2 regions of the Streptomyces sp. NPDC005551 genome follow, and region 2 is predicted to be linked to the other one. Evidence: predicted binding sites of a transcription regulator. Region 2 holds the regulator's gene; the other holds the start of a gene.
The links. The regulator HspR, encoded in region 2, represses chaperone genes until heat shock. The targets are predictions, from matches to a motif close to TTGAGNNNNNNNNNCTCAA.
Positions count from the first base shown of each region.

Region 1: a site for HspR is predicted at 5,037-5,055, ahead of lon (endopeptidase La). Genes of this name have one in related genera too.

Region 1 is NZ_JBIAJE010000006.1:351,856-358,685, reverse strand. Features, by position in the region: gene ACFYP4_RS19680 (hypothetical protein) at 1-741, shown strand, start outside; gene ACFYP4_RS19675 (MarR family winged helix-turn-helix transcriptional regulator) at 861-1,355, opposite strand; gene ACFYP4_RS19670 (lysozyme) at 1,645-2,484, shown strand; gene lon (endopeptidase La) at 2,597-5,014, opposite strand; gene ACFYP4_RS19660 (GNAT family N-acetyltransferase) at 5,190-5,852, shown strand; gene ACFYP4_RS19655 (spermidine synthase) at 6,625-6,830, shown strand, end outside.
Region 2 is NZ_JBIAJE010000004.1:420,607-427,436, reverse strand. Features, by position in the region: gene ACFYP4_RS14280 (PQQ-binding-like beta-propeller repeat protein) at 1-755, opposite strand, end outside; gene ACFYP4_RS14275 (substrate-binding domain-containing protein) at 962-2,071, opposite strand; gene ACFYP4_RS14270 (heat shock protein transcriptional repressor HspR) at 2,421-2,876, opposite strand; gene dnaJ (molecular chaperone DnaJ) at 2,884-4,068, opposite strand; gene grpE (nucleotide exchange factor GrpE) at 4,102-4,776, opposite strand; gene dnaK (molecular chaperone DnaK) at 4,773-6,617, opposite strand.

The DNA.
Region 1 (6,830 bases), on a different contig from region 2:
GAGGACTTCGCCGCGGTCGGGCTTCCGGCCTCGGGGCAGGGCGGTTCCCTGGTCGTGCTGGACGGGGTGACGCCCCCGAGGGGCGACGCCGGCTGCCGGCATCCGGTCCCCTGGTTCACCGCGCGGCTGGGCGGCGCACTGACCGAACTGTCCGTTTCGCAGACCGATATGACGCTGACGGAGGTGCTGGCGCGGGCGATCCGCCGCACGGCCGCCACCCATGCCGACACGTGTGACCTTTCTCACCCGCGCACACCGCAGGCAACCGTCGCCCTCGCGCGCTGGTCCGCGGTCACGGTCGAGTACCTGGTCCTCTCGGACTCGGCGCTGCTGATCCAGGACACCACGGGCGGGGTGACCGCGGTCCTGGACGACCGGCTGTCCCGGATCCCGTCGGCGTCGCTGGCCACGGACGCCGTCGCGGACGCGACGGTCCGCAACAAGGAGGGCGGTTTCTTCACCGCGGCGGCCGACGCCTCGGTGGCCGGGCGGGCGGTGACCGGCACGCTGCCCCGCGCGGACGTCCGCGCCCTGGCCGCCCTCACGGACGGGGCGACCCGCTGGACGGACCGGTTCCATCAGGGCGACTGGGCCGACCTGTTCGCCCTCGTCCGCAAGGAGGGTGCCGCGGCCCTCGTCGACCGGATACGGGTACTGGAGTCGGCGGGCGCGGCGGAGCGGACGCGGCTGCGCCGCGGCAAGACGCACGACGACGCGACGGTGGTGTACGTGGAGTTCTAGCGTCTGGCGCTGCCCGCCGGCCCCCGCGGCGAGGGCGGGTCGTCGCGTCCCGGAGCCATCCGCCCTCCACCCCGCGGTTCACCGCAGCCATCCGCCCTCCACTCCGCGGTTCACCGCAGCTATCCGCCCTCCACCCCGCGGTTCAACTGATGAAGCAGCCTGGCCAGTTCCGCGACCTCGCGGGGGTCCCAGCCGGAGAGCTGGCGGACGTAGCGGGCCCGCCGCGCCTCCCGTACCGCCCGGAAGCGCACCCGCCCCTCCTCCGTGAGGTGGACCAGCCAGGCACGGCCGTCCGCCGGGTCGGGCTCGCGGGCGACGAGGCCGAGGTCCTCGAGGGCGCGCAGCTGACGGGACATCGTGGCCTTCCCGACCCCGATGTAGGCGGCGAGTTCGGTGGCCCGCTGCTGCCCGCACTCCTCCAGCCGGACGAGAAGTCCGTACGCGGAGGACTCCAGGTCGGGGTGGACCTCCCGGGCCATCTCCCCCGAGGAGGCCCGGGCGCGCCGCAGGAACACCGTCAACTCCCTTTCCAGCGCCGGGAATTCCTGGTCCACACCATTTCCCGACGCGGTGGATTCGACGTGACGCCCGTCGTCGTTCCCGTGCTCGTGCACGTCAGCACCCCTGACCCGGTTTCCCGATCCTGAAAGTTTCCGCCAAAAGTGGCCGTTGCCGCAGCTCCGCCAGTATTTCGCAGGAGTAGACCAACGGCAGCCTCCGGCCCCTCTTCCCAGCCGTACTTCTACGTGCGTAGCTTCTTTACCAGGCAATTACTGGCATGCGGCGCCACTGACCGGCCGACGACGGCCCGTCCTCCCCCGGAGTGCGTGCGCCTGCCGGCGTTCTCCCGCTTTCCCCCCACCGAGCATCACCGCGCACCACCGAACCCCTCGGAGGCACGCCATGCCCGAGCACAGATGCGGAACAGCCCGACCGCCGCACTCCCCCAAGCGTCTTCCCACGGCCGGAATCCTGCTCGCCGCACTCACCCTCCTGTTCAGTCTTCCGGCGGCCCTCGCCCAGGCCGCCGGCACACCGGCCCGCGGCTCCGCCCACATGGGCGTGGGCGTCCTCGCGCACGACGGCCGGGGCGGGACGCCGTCCACCGGTGACGCCGCCCAGACCGAGGGCGTCGACGTCAGCAGCCACCAGGGCAACGTCGCCTGGTCGACGCTGTGGAACAGCGGCGTCCGCTGGGCCTACACCAAGGCGACGGAGGGGACGTACTACACGAACCCCTACTTCGCCCAGCAGTACAACGGCGCCTACAACGTCGGCATGATCCGCGGTTCGTACCACTTCGCGACCCCCGACACGGCCGGCGGGGCCGCCCAGGCCAACTACTTCGTGGACCACGGAGGCGGCTGGTCCCGGGACGGCAGGACACTGCCGGGCGCCCTCGACATCGAGTGGAACCCCTACGGAGCGGCCTGCTACGGCAAGACGCAGAGCGCGATGGTCACCTGGATCCGGGACTTCCTGAACCAGTACCGGGCGCGCACCGGCCGCGACGCCGTCATCTACACGGCTACCACCTGGTGGACCCAGTGCACCGGCAACTACGGCGGCTTCGCCGCGGCCAACCCGCTGTGGATCGCCCGCTACGACACCGATCCGGGCACGCTGCCCGCCGGCTGGGGCTTCTACACGATGTGGCAGTACACGTCCTCGGGCCCGACGGTCGGCGACCACGACAAGTTCAACGGCGCCCTCGACCGAGTGACGGCACTCGCCAACGGCTAGGCCGTGTCCGCGAAGTCCCGCCTGTTCCGCGACGCCTGGCACGCACTCTCGCGGCACGGGAAGGCCCGGACCCCCGTGGGGGCCCGGGCCTTCCCCGCCCGGTGTGCGTCCGTCACGCCGCCACCGGGACCTCCGCGCCGGCGCTGTTCGTCGCCGGGGCGAGCGCCAGTTCCAGGACCTGGCGGACGTCCGTGACGGCGTGGACGTCGAGCTTGTCCAGGACCTCGGCCGGGACGTCGTCCAGGTCGGCCTCGTTGCGCTTGGGGATGATGACGGTGGACACGCCGGCCCGGTGGGCGGCCAGCAGCTTCTGCTTGACGCCCCCGATCGGCAGCACCCGGCCGGTCAGGGAGACCTCGCCGGTCATCGCCACGTCCGTGCGGACCAGGCGGCCGCTGAGCAGCGAGGCGAGGGCCGTCGTCATCGTGACGCCCGCGCTCGGCCCGTCCTTCGGGACCGCGCCCGCCGGGAAGTGGATGTGCACACCCCGGTCCTTCAGGTCGCCGACGGGCAGCTCCAGTTCGGCTCCGCGGGAGCGCAGGAAGCTCAGCGCGATCTGCGCGGACTCCTTCATCACGTCACCGAGCTGGCCGGTCAGGGTCAGGCCCGCCGCGCCCGTCTCCGGGTCGGCCAGCGACGCCTCCACGTAGAGGACGTCGCCGCCGGCGCCGGTGACCGCGAGCCCGGTGGCGACACCGGGCACCGCAGTGCGCCGCTCCGCCGGGTCCTGGGCGGACTCCGGCACGTGGTGCGGCCGCCCGATGAGGGCACGCAGGTCGGCGTCGGTCACCGTGAACGGCAGCTCCCGCTCGCCCAGTTCGTGCTGGGCGGCGACCTTGCGCAGCAGCCGTGCGACCGACCGCTCCAGGTTCCGTACGCCCGCCTCCCGGGTGTACTCGCCGGCGAGCTTGCGCAGCGCGCTCTCGTCGAGCGTCACCTCGGCCCGCTCGAGACCGGCCCGCTCCAGCTGGCGCGGGAGGAGGTGGTCGCGGGCGATGACGACCTTCTCGTCCTCGGTGTAACCGTCCAGGCGGACCAGCTCCATGCGGTCGAGCAGGGCCTCCGGGATGGCTTCGAGCACGTTGGCCGTGGCCAGGAAGACCACGTCGGAGAGGTCGAGCTCGACCTCCAGGTAGTGGTCGCGGAAGGTGTGGTTCTGCGCCGGGTCGAGCACTTCGAGCAGCGCCGCGGCCGGGTCGCCGCGGAAGTCGGAACCGACCTTGTCGATCTCGTCGAGCAGCACGACCGGGTTCATCGACCCGGCCTCCTTGACCGCGCGCACGATCCGGCCCGGCAGCGCGCCGACGTACGTACGGCGGTGGCCGCGGATCTCGGCCTCGTCCCGGACGCCGCCGAGGGCGACCCGGACGAACTTGCGGCCCATGGCGTGCGCGACGGACTCGCCGAGCGAGGTCTTGCCGACACCGGGCGGGCCGACGAGCGCGAGCACGGCACCGCCGCGCCGCCCGCCGACCACACCGAGGCCCCGGTCGCTGCGCCGCTTGCGCACCGCGAGGTACTCGGTGATCCGTTCCTTCACGTCCTGGAGCCCCGCGTGCTCGGCGTCCAGCACGCGCCGGGCGCCCGCGATGTCGTACGCGTCCTCGGTGCGCTCGTTCCACGGGAGTTCGAGCACGGTGTCGAGCCAGGTACGGATCCACGAGCCCTCGGGCGACTGGTCGCTCGCGCGCTCCAGCTTCTCGACCTCCTTGAGCGCGGCCTCGCGGACCCTCTCGGGGAGGTCGGCGGCCTCGACGCGCGCCCGGTAGTCGTCGGACTCCTCGCCGTCCTGGCCGTCTCCGTTCAGCTCGCGCAGCTCCTTGCGTACGGCTTCGAGCTGGCGGCGCAGCAGAAACTCGCGCTGCTGCTTGTCCACGCCTTCCTGGACGTCCTTGGCGATGGACTCGGCGACGTCCTGTTCGGCGAGGTGCTCGCGGAGCTGCTCGGTGGCGAGCTTCAGCCGGGCCACCGGGTCGGCGGTCTCCAGCAGCGTGACCTTCTGCTCGGTGGAGAGGAAGGGCGAGTAACCGGAGTTGTCGGCGAGGGCGGAGACGTCGTCGATGGCCTGGACGCGGTCCACGACCTGCCAGGCGCCGCGCTTGCGCAGCCAGCTGGTGGCGAGGGCCTTGTACTCCTTGACCAGGTCGGCGACCTGGCCGGGCAGCGGGTCGGGCACGGTCTCGTCGACCATCGTGCCCTCGACCCACAGGGCGGCACCGGGACCGGTGGTCCCCGCGCCGATCTTCACGCGCCCACGCCCGCGGATCAGCGCGCCCGGGTCGCCGTCGGCCAGGCGGCCGACCTGCTCGACGGTGCCGAGCACACCCGTGCCCGGGTACGACCCGTCGATGCGTGGCACCAGCAGCACCTTCGGCTTGCCCGGCTCGGACCGCGCGGCGGCCTGGGCGGCCTCCACCGCGGCGCGCACGTCGGCGTCGTTCAGGTCCAGCGGAACCACCATCCCGGGCAGCACGACCTCGTCGTCGAGCGGCAGCACGGGCAGGGTGAGCGGTGAGGACGTCGAAGCCATGATCTCCCCTTCGGCAGTCAAGTTGAGCTATGCCGACTCAATGCACGTGGACCTCCGAATGTTCCCCCGGCTGCGTTCGCTGTGAGCGATCATCGCTGTCGCGCCTCCGGGCCCGCCGCGTATCGTCGCGACTGGTAATACTCGATATACCCGATTGCCTATTACGGAGGCTGTTGTGGGCGGGATCGTGCGGGCGTGGGTGGACGGGTGGGTCGCCTCACGGGGAGCGGCACCGCCGGTGGCTGAGCAGTGGGGGTTCACGGTCGACGTGGGTCTCGCGGACCACGTGACCCGGCACGTCTTCGCCGCGACCGGGGACGACGTCGAGGAGGCGGCCGTACGCAAGGTCGCGGACGGGGTGACCGGGTCCGGTGTGTGGCTCAAGGTCTTCGCGGAAGCGTCGGTCGTGGGCCCCTGGCTCGGCGCGGGCTGGTGGGTCGACCCGGACCCCGGCTTCCTGATGACGGTCGCCCTCGCGGACACCGGGGCGGAGGCGGCTGCCGGGGCCCGCCCGCTCCCGGACGGCTACCGGCTGCGTACCTGGGCGCGCGGCGGTGTCGGTCACGCGCTCGTCGCGGCGGCGGACGGTTCGTGGGCCGCGCACGGGCACGTCGCCCCGACCGGCGCGACGGCGGTCTTCGACCGCATCGCGACCGCGCCCGGGCACCGCCGCCAAGGCCTGGGTCGACTGATCATGCGCTCCCTCACCGAACTGGCCGTCGCGCAGGGCGCCGTGACCGGAGTCCTGGCCGGCACGCCGGACGGGCGGGCGCTCTACGAGTCGCTCAAGTGGCAGGTGGCGGCCCCGCTGACGAGCGCGCGGTTCACGGCCCGCTGACGCCGGCCCCCGGGGGCGGGCCCGGCGCCTCGGTCGGCGGCACCGGCGGCCGACCCGCCGACACGCCCGCCGCGCACGCCGGGCGTCGGACACCCCGGACGATCCGACGACGCAACCGGACACGCCGACGGAGGCCCAACACGGGCCCGGACCCCGGACGATGACACCCGCCGCCGCCCACCCGTCCGGAGCCACGACCACTACCGGAGCCTGGCTCTGCCGCCGGCCGCCGAACACCTCGTGACGGCCCAACAGGAAGGTCCGGCCGGACGCCCCGGCGAAACCCCGGCGACGGGCCAGGCACCCAGGACGGCCACGCCCGCTGCCACCGGCCCGTCCGGAGATACGGCCGCCACCGGACGTCAGCCGTGCCGCCGGGCGTCCAACACCCGGGACGAGCCGACCGGACGCTCCCGCCGGCCCCCGGCCGAAACCCGACGCCGGCCCCGGCACCCCGGACGGCGGCACCCGCCGTCGGCGGCCGGCCCGGTCCGCGGGCACAGCCGACAACGCGGCCGACTGCTCCCGGACGCCGTGGCCCGGGCAGGACGGACACCCCCGGCGACAGCCGGAGGCGGGTTCGGCGCCGTGGCCCCGGGGCGCGAAGCCCGGCGCTCCGAACTCGCGCCCGGTCCCCGGCCGGGGGCGCGGCCGACGGCTGACGCGGCCCGCCGGGCCGGGGTCGCGACCGCCGGACATCACCTGCCGGCAGGCATCGGACACCCCCGAAAAATCCGGCCGGACGCCTCAACGGAGGTGCCAGGATGGCGCTATGACTGCCACGTACGACACCCCCGTGGTCATCGATCGCCGGGAGGGCCCGTACGGCGAGGTCGTGCTGCGGCGCCACGGCGCGCTGCTGCAGATCATCGCCAACGGGTGCTTCCTGATGGACACCTCCGACGGCCGCTCGGAGCGGCTGCTGGTCGACGCCGCCTGCGACGCCCTGGACGGGCGGGCGGAACCGAGCGTGCTGAT
Region 2 (6,830 bases):
GTGCGCGTCTCACCGCCGTCGACGGGGGTGAGGCTGAGCGTGTTGTCGGCGGCGCCGACGCGGTAGCCCTCCAGGAGAACGACGGCGGGGTAGGTGGACTGCCCCACCATCCGGTTGACGTCCTGAGGCAGTTCGCTGGTGCCCAGCTTCTTCCCGGTGGCGTCGTACAGCGTCGCCGTCGAGGTCACGGTCTCCTCGGTCAGCCCGTCGGACTCGGTCGTCCCGGACGTGCCTACGGCGAGGGCGGGAACACCGTCGTGCCAGGTGGTGGCCGTGACGGAGTCGGACTTCACCTTCATCGTCCTGCGCACGCCGCCGGTCTTCGCGTCCCGGAACTCCAGGACGAGGCTCTCCGGTTCGTCGGACATGTGCAGCACGAGGTCCTTGCCCCGCTCGGGCTCCCCCGCCGCGTCGAAGTCCGTGACGTAGGCGCCGTCCGCGTCCTTCGCGAAGACGAACGTCTCGCCGAGGTCGAGCAGGCCGGGCGCACTGCCGCCCTCGGCGGCGGGCAGGCTCCACGCGGCCCGCTCGGCGAGTCCGGGCAGGCGGGGGCCCTTGTAGGCGGGGCCGGCCGGGGCCGCACCGCCGGAGCCGGCCGAACCGCCGGAGGCCGCGCCCTTGTCCGCGGGCTCGCCGGTCGCGTCACCCGAGCCGCAGCCGGCGAGCAGACCCAGCGCGAGCGCCAGCCCCGTCACCGCCCCCGCGCCCCGCGGCCGCCGTGCTGCCCGTCGTATCTCTTCATCGACTGCGCGCATCGAGAATGCGTCTCCCCGTGATCATGATGTGGAAGCGCGCAACCCTGGACGATCTTGGAATCGTCCATGAGCCGCCCGCCGCCGGGGAGTCCCGTTCGTCCGTATCTCGGCCACGGGGGCGCGGGCACCTTCACCGAATCTCCGCGCGCACCCGGGTCAGGCCTGGTCAGACCCCTACCCGGGTCAGGCCCGCGCCCGGCTCGCGCCTAGTTCAGGCCGACCGCGGAGCAGTCCGCCTTGAGCTTCGGCGTGCAGATCTGCTTGACCGTGTAGAAGCCCTCCTCCACGACGGTCTCCCTGATGTTCTTCTTGGTCAGGGCGACCACGGGCACCAGCTGGGCCGGGACCTTCTTCGTGGTGGGGCTGTCGACCGTGTCGCGGGTGAGGGCGTCGAACTCGATGGAGCGGCCCTGGACCTTCGCGACGGCCATCTGGGCGGCGGCGCTGGCCTCCTGCGGGTACGACTTGTAGACGCTCATGAACTGGTCGCCCGAGACGATGCGCTGCACGGCGGCCAGTTCGGCGTCCTGACCGGTGACCGGCGGAAGCTTGCCGGCGCCGGTCTCCTTCAGGGCCTCGATGACGGCGCCCGCCATGCCGTCGTTGGCGGAGTAGACACCGGCGATGTTGTCCAGGCCGACGGCCGTGATGGCCTCCTGCATCCGGATTTTGGCGTTCTCCGGCTTCCAGTCCGTGACGTCGTACTTCTTGGCGATGACCACCTTGCCCTGGAGCTCGGACAGCGCGCCCGCCTTGAACTGCGCGGCGTTCGGGTCGGTGACCGAGCCGTTCATCATGACGATCTTGCTGGTGGCGGCGCCGGAGCCCAGCGTCTCCACGAGCGCCCTGCCCTGCACCTCGCCGACGAGCTCGTTGTCGAAGGAGATGTACGCGTCGATCGGCCCCTGCGCCAGGCGGTCGTACGCGATGACGGGGATGCCCGCGTCCTTCGCCTTCTGCACGGCGCTCGCGATGGACTTCGAGTCCACCGCGTCCAGCAGCACGACGTCGACCTTGTCGGCCACCATCTGCTCGAGCTGGCTCTTCTGCCTGGCCGCGTCCTGCTCGGCGTTGGCGTACTCGACGCGGCCCTTGTCGTGGGTGAGCTCGGCGACCTTCTTCTTGATGATGGGGTGGTCGAACTTCTCGTAGCGAGAGTTCTCCTTCTCCGGAAGGAGCAGACCCACCGTGATGTCGTCGCCCTTCTTGGGGCCGGCGGAGCTGCCGTCGCCACCACCGATGCCGTCCACGACACCGCAGGCAGCGAGCGGGGCGGCCAGGGCAAATGCTCCCAAGGCTATGGCAGTACGACGCATACGGATTCGGGTGTTCACTTGATGTGCCTTCCGGACGAGGCCGCAGCTTTGCGACCAGGTGGCTGAAAGCCAACGCGGCGATCACCGCAGCGTCAAGGAGTAACCACTTAACGAGATGACAACGGCCTGGTGTGTGTGGCGTGTGAAGGTACCAACTCCCAGGACGTGCGGGAACGTTGCACCCTCTCCACCTCGTGCGACTTCCGGGCGCCCGCGCCGGGACCTCCGACCGTCACGGAACGTGGCCGCACGCGTACGTTTTCTGCCATGTGGGGTGAGGCCCGGCGGGCAGCCGAAGGGGCCGGGGAGGTGGCACCTCCCCGGCCCCTTCGCACGCGCTCGCGCGGGCCTACTGCTCGGACGACCGCTTGGGCCGCCACACCACCAGCGCGCTGGTCTGCTGGACGTCCTGGTACGGCACCAGGTCCCGGCGGTACGAGGCGTGGACGGCCGCCTCGCGCTGCCGCATCGCGGTGGCGGCTCCGTCGAGGGCCGCCTCCATCTCCGCGACCCGGGACTGGAGCGCGGCGACCTGGTTCTCCAGCTCGATGATCCGCTTGATGCCGGCCAGGTTGATGCCCTCGTCCTGCGACAACTGCTGGACGGTGCGCAGCAGTTCGATGTCACGGGCCGAGTAGCGCCGGCCCCGCCCGGCCGTGCGGTCGGGAGAGACCAGGCCGAGGCGGTCGTACTGACGCAGGGTCTGCGGGTGCAGTCCGGAGAGCTGGGCCGCCACCGAGATGACGTAGACCGGCGTCTCCTCGGTCAGTTCGTACGGGTTCCGTCGACGGCCGATTCCGTCCATGGCGTCCTCATGCTCCCTTCGCGGCCTGGAACAGCTCCGCCCGCGGATCCTCCTCCGCGGTCGCCTCGCGATACGCCTCCAGCGCGTCGCGAGCCTTGTCCGAGAGATCCGTGGGGACGGCGACCTCGACGGTGACCAGCAGGTCGCCGCGGGTGCCGTCCTTGCGGACCGCGCCCTTGCCCCGCGCCCGCATCGTGCGGCCGTTGGGCGTGCCCGGGGGCAGCTTCAGGGTGACCGGGGGCCCGCCCAGCGTGGGCACGCGCACCTCGCCCCCCAGCGCCGCCTCCGGGTAGGTGACGGGCACCGTGACGGTGAGGTTGTCGCCCTTGCGGCCGAAGACCGGGTGGGCGTCCACGTGCACGACGACGTACAGGTCGCCGGCGGGGCCGCCCCGTTCGCCCGGGGCTCCCTTGCCGCGCAGCCGGATCCGCTGGCCGTTGCTCACACCGGCCGGGATGCGGACCTGCATCGTGCGCGACGACTTGGCCCGGCCGCTGCCCCGGCAGACCTCGCAGGCGTTCTCCGCGATCAGGCCGCGGCCCTTGCAGTCGGGGCAGGGATCGGTCAGCGAGAAGCCGCCGCCCGACCCGCGGGCCACCTGGCCGGTGCCGACGCACGTCGGGCACACGCGCGGTGTGCCGTTCGCGTCGCCGGTGCCCGAACAGGCCTTGCAGGGCGACTGGGAGGACATGCGCAGCGGGACCGTCGCCCCGTCCACAGCCTCCGTGAAGCTCAGCGTGACCTCGGACTCGATGTCCTGGCCGCGCCGCGGCTGGGTCCGGGCGCCCGTGCCCGCGCCGCCGCGGTTGAACAGGCCCCCGAAGACGTCACCTATGCCGCCGCCGAAGCTGCCGCCCGCCGCCGTACCGCCCTGGGCGCCGCCTCCGAAGAGGTCGCCCAGGTCGAAGTTGAAGGAGCCGCCGCCGGCGCCGGGACCGGGCCGGAAGCCGCCGTTGCCGAAGAGGGCGCGTGCCTCGTCGTACTCCTTGCGCTTCTTGGTGTCACCGAGGACGTCGTTCGCCTCGGAGATCTCCTTGAAGCGCTCCTCCGCCTTCGCGTTGCCCTTGTTGGCGTCCGGGTGGAACTCGCGCGCGAGCTTCCGGTACGCCTTCTTGATCTCGGCCTCGGTGGCGTCCTTGGGGACGCCGAGAACCTTGTAGTAGTCCTTCTCGATGAAGTCCTTGGTGCTCATCCCCGACGTCCCTCCTCCCTCTTCCGTACAACGTCAGCCCTCGTCCGGGCCACCGCTCTCCTTGTCGTCGGCCGCCTCGGCGGACTCCGGTGAGTCCTCCTTGGCCGGCTGCGCCCCGGGCTGGGGTTCGGCCACGGCCACCCGCGCGGGGCGGATGGTGCGCTCGCCGATGCGATACCCGGGCTGAAGGATCGCCACGCAGGTCGTCTCCGTGACGTCCGGCGCGTAACTGTGCATCAGGGCCTCGTGGATCGTCGGGTCGAAGGGCTCGCCCTCCTTGCCGAACTGCTGGAGGCCCATCTTCGCCGCGACGGTCTCCAGCGACTCGGCCACCGACTTGAAGCCGCCGACCAGTTCGCCGTGTTCCCGTGCGCGGCCGATGTCGTCGAGTACGGGCAGGAGCTCGGTCAGGAGGTTCGCCACGGCGACCTCCTTGACCGCGACCCGGTCGCGCTCGACGCGGCGGCGGTAGTTCTGGAACTCGGCCTGGAGCCGCTGGAGGTCCCCCGTGCGCTCGGTGAGCGCGCTGCGGGCCTGGTCCAGCTCGGCGGTCAGGCCGGCCACCTGTGCGGTTGCGTCCCCGTCCGGGGCCGCCGCCGCCTCCTCCTCCTCGGGGGAGGCGGCGGCGGCCTGCGGCTCGGCGTCGTCTGAGGTGGCGCCGGAGGGGACGTCAGGCTTCTCTTCGAAACCCGGGGTCTCCTCCGTCACGCGGCACCGTCCTTGCGCTCCTCGTCGACGATCTCGGCGTCGACGACGTCGTCGTCAGCGGCCTTCGGCTGCTCGGCGCCCTCGGCGCCACCGGCCGCCTGCGCGGCGTTGGCGTCGGCGTACATGGCCTGGCCGAGCTTCTGGGAGACGGCGGCGACCTTCTCCGTGGCCGTACGGATCTCGGCGGTGTCCTCGCCCTTGAGCGCGGCCTTCAGCTCCTCGATGCCGGCCTCGACCTCGGTCTTGACCTCGCCCGGGACCTTGTCCTCGTTGTCCTTGAGGAACTTCTCGGTCTGGTAGACGAGCTGCTCGCCCTGGTTGCGGGTCTCGGCGGCCTCGCGGCGGGCGTGGTCCTCCTCCGCGTACTTCTCGGCCTCCTGGCGCATCCGGTCGACCTCGTCCTTCGGCAGCGAGGAGCCGCCGGTGACGGTCATCTTCTGCTCCTTGCCCGTGCCCAGGTCCTTCGCGGTCACGTGCATGATGCCGTTGGCGTCGATGTCGAACGCGACCTCGATCTGCGGGACGCCGCGGGGGGCCGGCGGCAGACCGGTCAGCTCGAACATCCCGAGCTTCTTGTTGTACGCCGCGATCTCGCGCTCGCCCTGGTAGACCTGGATCTGCACGGACGGCTGGTTGTCCTCGGCGGTGGTGAAGATCTCGGACCGCTTGGTCGGGATCGTCGTGTTCCGCTCGATGAGCTTGGTCATGATGCCGCCCTTGGTCTCGATACCCAGGGACAGCGGGGTCACGTCGAGGAGCAGGACGTCCTTGACCTCACCCTTGAGCACACCGGCCTGCAGGACGGCGCCGATGGCGACGACCTCGTCCGGGTTGACGCCCTTGTTGGCGTCCTTGCCGCCGGTCAGCTCGCGCACCAGCTCCGCGACGGCCGGCATACGGGTGGAACCGCCGACGAGCACGACGTGGTCGATCTCGGACAGCTGGATGCCGGCGTCCTTGATGACGTTGTGGAACGGCGTCTTGCAGCGCTCCAGCAGGTCGGCCGTCAGCTGCTGGAACTGAGCCCGGGTGAGCTTCTCGTCCAGGTGCAGCGGGCCCTCGGCGGACGCGGTGATGTAGGGCAGGTTGATCGAGGTCTCGGTGGACGAGGACAGCTCGATCTTGGCCTTCTCGGCAGCCTCGCGCAGACGCTGGAGAGCCATCTTGTCCTTGGAGAGGTCCACGCCGTGGCCGCTCTGGAACTGCTTCACCAGGTAGTCGACGACGCGCTGGTCCCAGTCGTCACCACCGAGGTGGTTGTCACCGTTGGTGGCCTTCACCTCGACGACGCCGTCACCGATCTCCAGCAGCGACACGTCGAAGGTGCCGCCACCGAGGTCGAAGACGAGGATCGTCTGGTCGTCCTTGTCGAGCCCGTACGCCAGCGCGGCGGCGGTCGGCTCGTTCACGATGCGCAGGACGTTCAGGCCGGCGATCTCGCCGGCCTCCTTCGTGGCCTGACGCTCGGAGTCGTTGAAGTAGGCCGGGACGGTGATGACCGCGTCCGTGACCTTCTCGCCCAGGTAGGCCTCGGCGTCGCGCTTCAGCTTCTGCAGGATGAAGGCGCTCATCTGCTGCGGGTTGAAGTCCTTGCCGTCCAGGTTGATCTTCCAGTCAGTGCCCATGTGGCGCTTGACCGAACGGACCGTCCTGTCGACGTTCGTGACCGCCTGGCGCTTGGCGACCTCGCCGACGAGCACCTCACCGTTCTTGGCGAAGGCGACGACGGACGGCGTGGTCCTGGCGCCCTCGGCGTTGGTGATGACGGTGGGCTCGCCGCCCTCCAGAACGCTGACGACGGAGTTAGTCGTGCCCAGGTCGATGCCGACCGCACGTGCCATGACAATTCCTCCAGCTGACATTGAGTGGAACGGACTCAAGTGTGCATCACTCCCGCCGCGTCGTCAACAGAGCTGAGTCGAGCGGACTCAATTCTTATCCGTTCCTTACGCGCAATGAGGGTGTGAGCTGGGGTTTTGCGGAGCGATCGGCAAGCGGGGGCCGCGCAATCCGACACCGGGTGCCCGGGGCACACACGCCCATGCCGGGAGGGA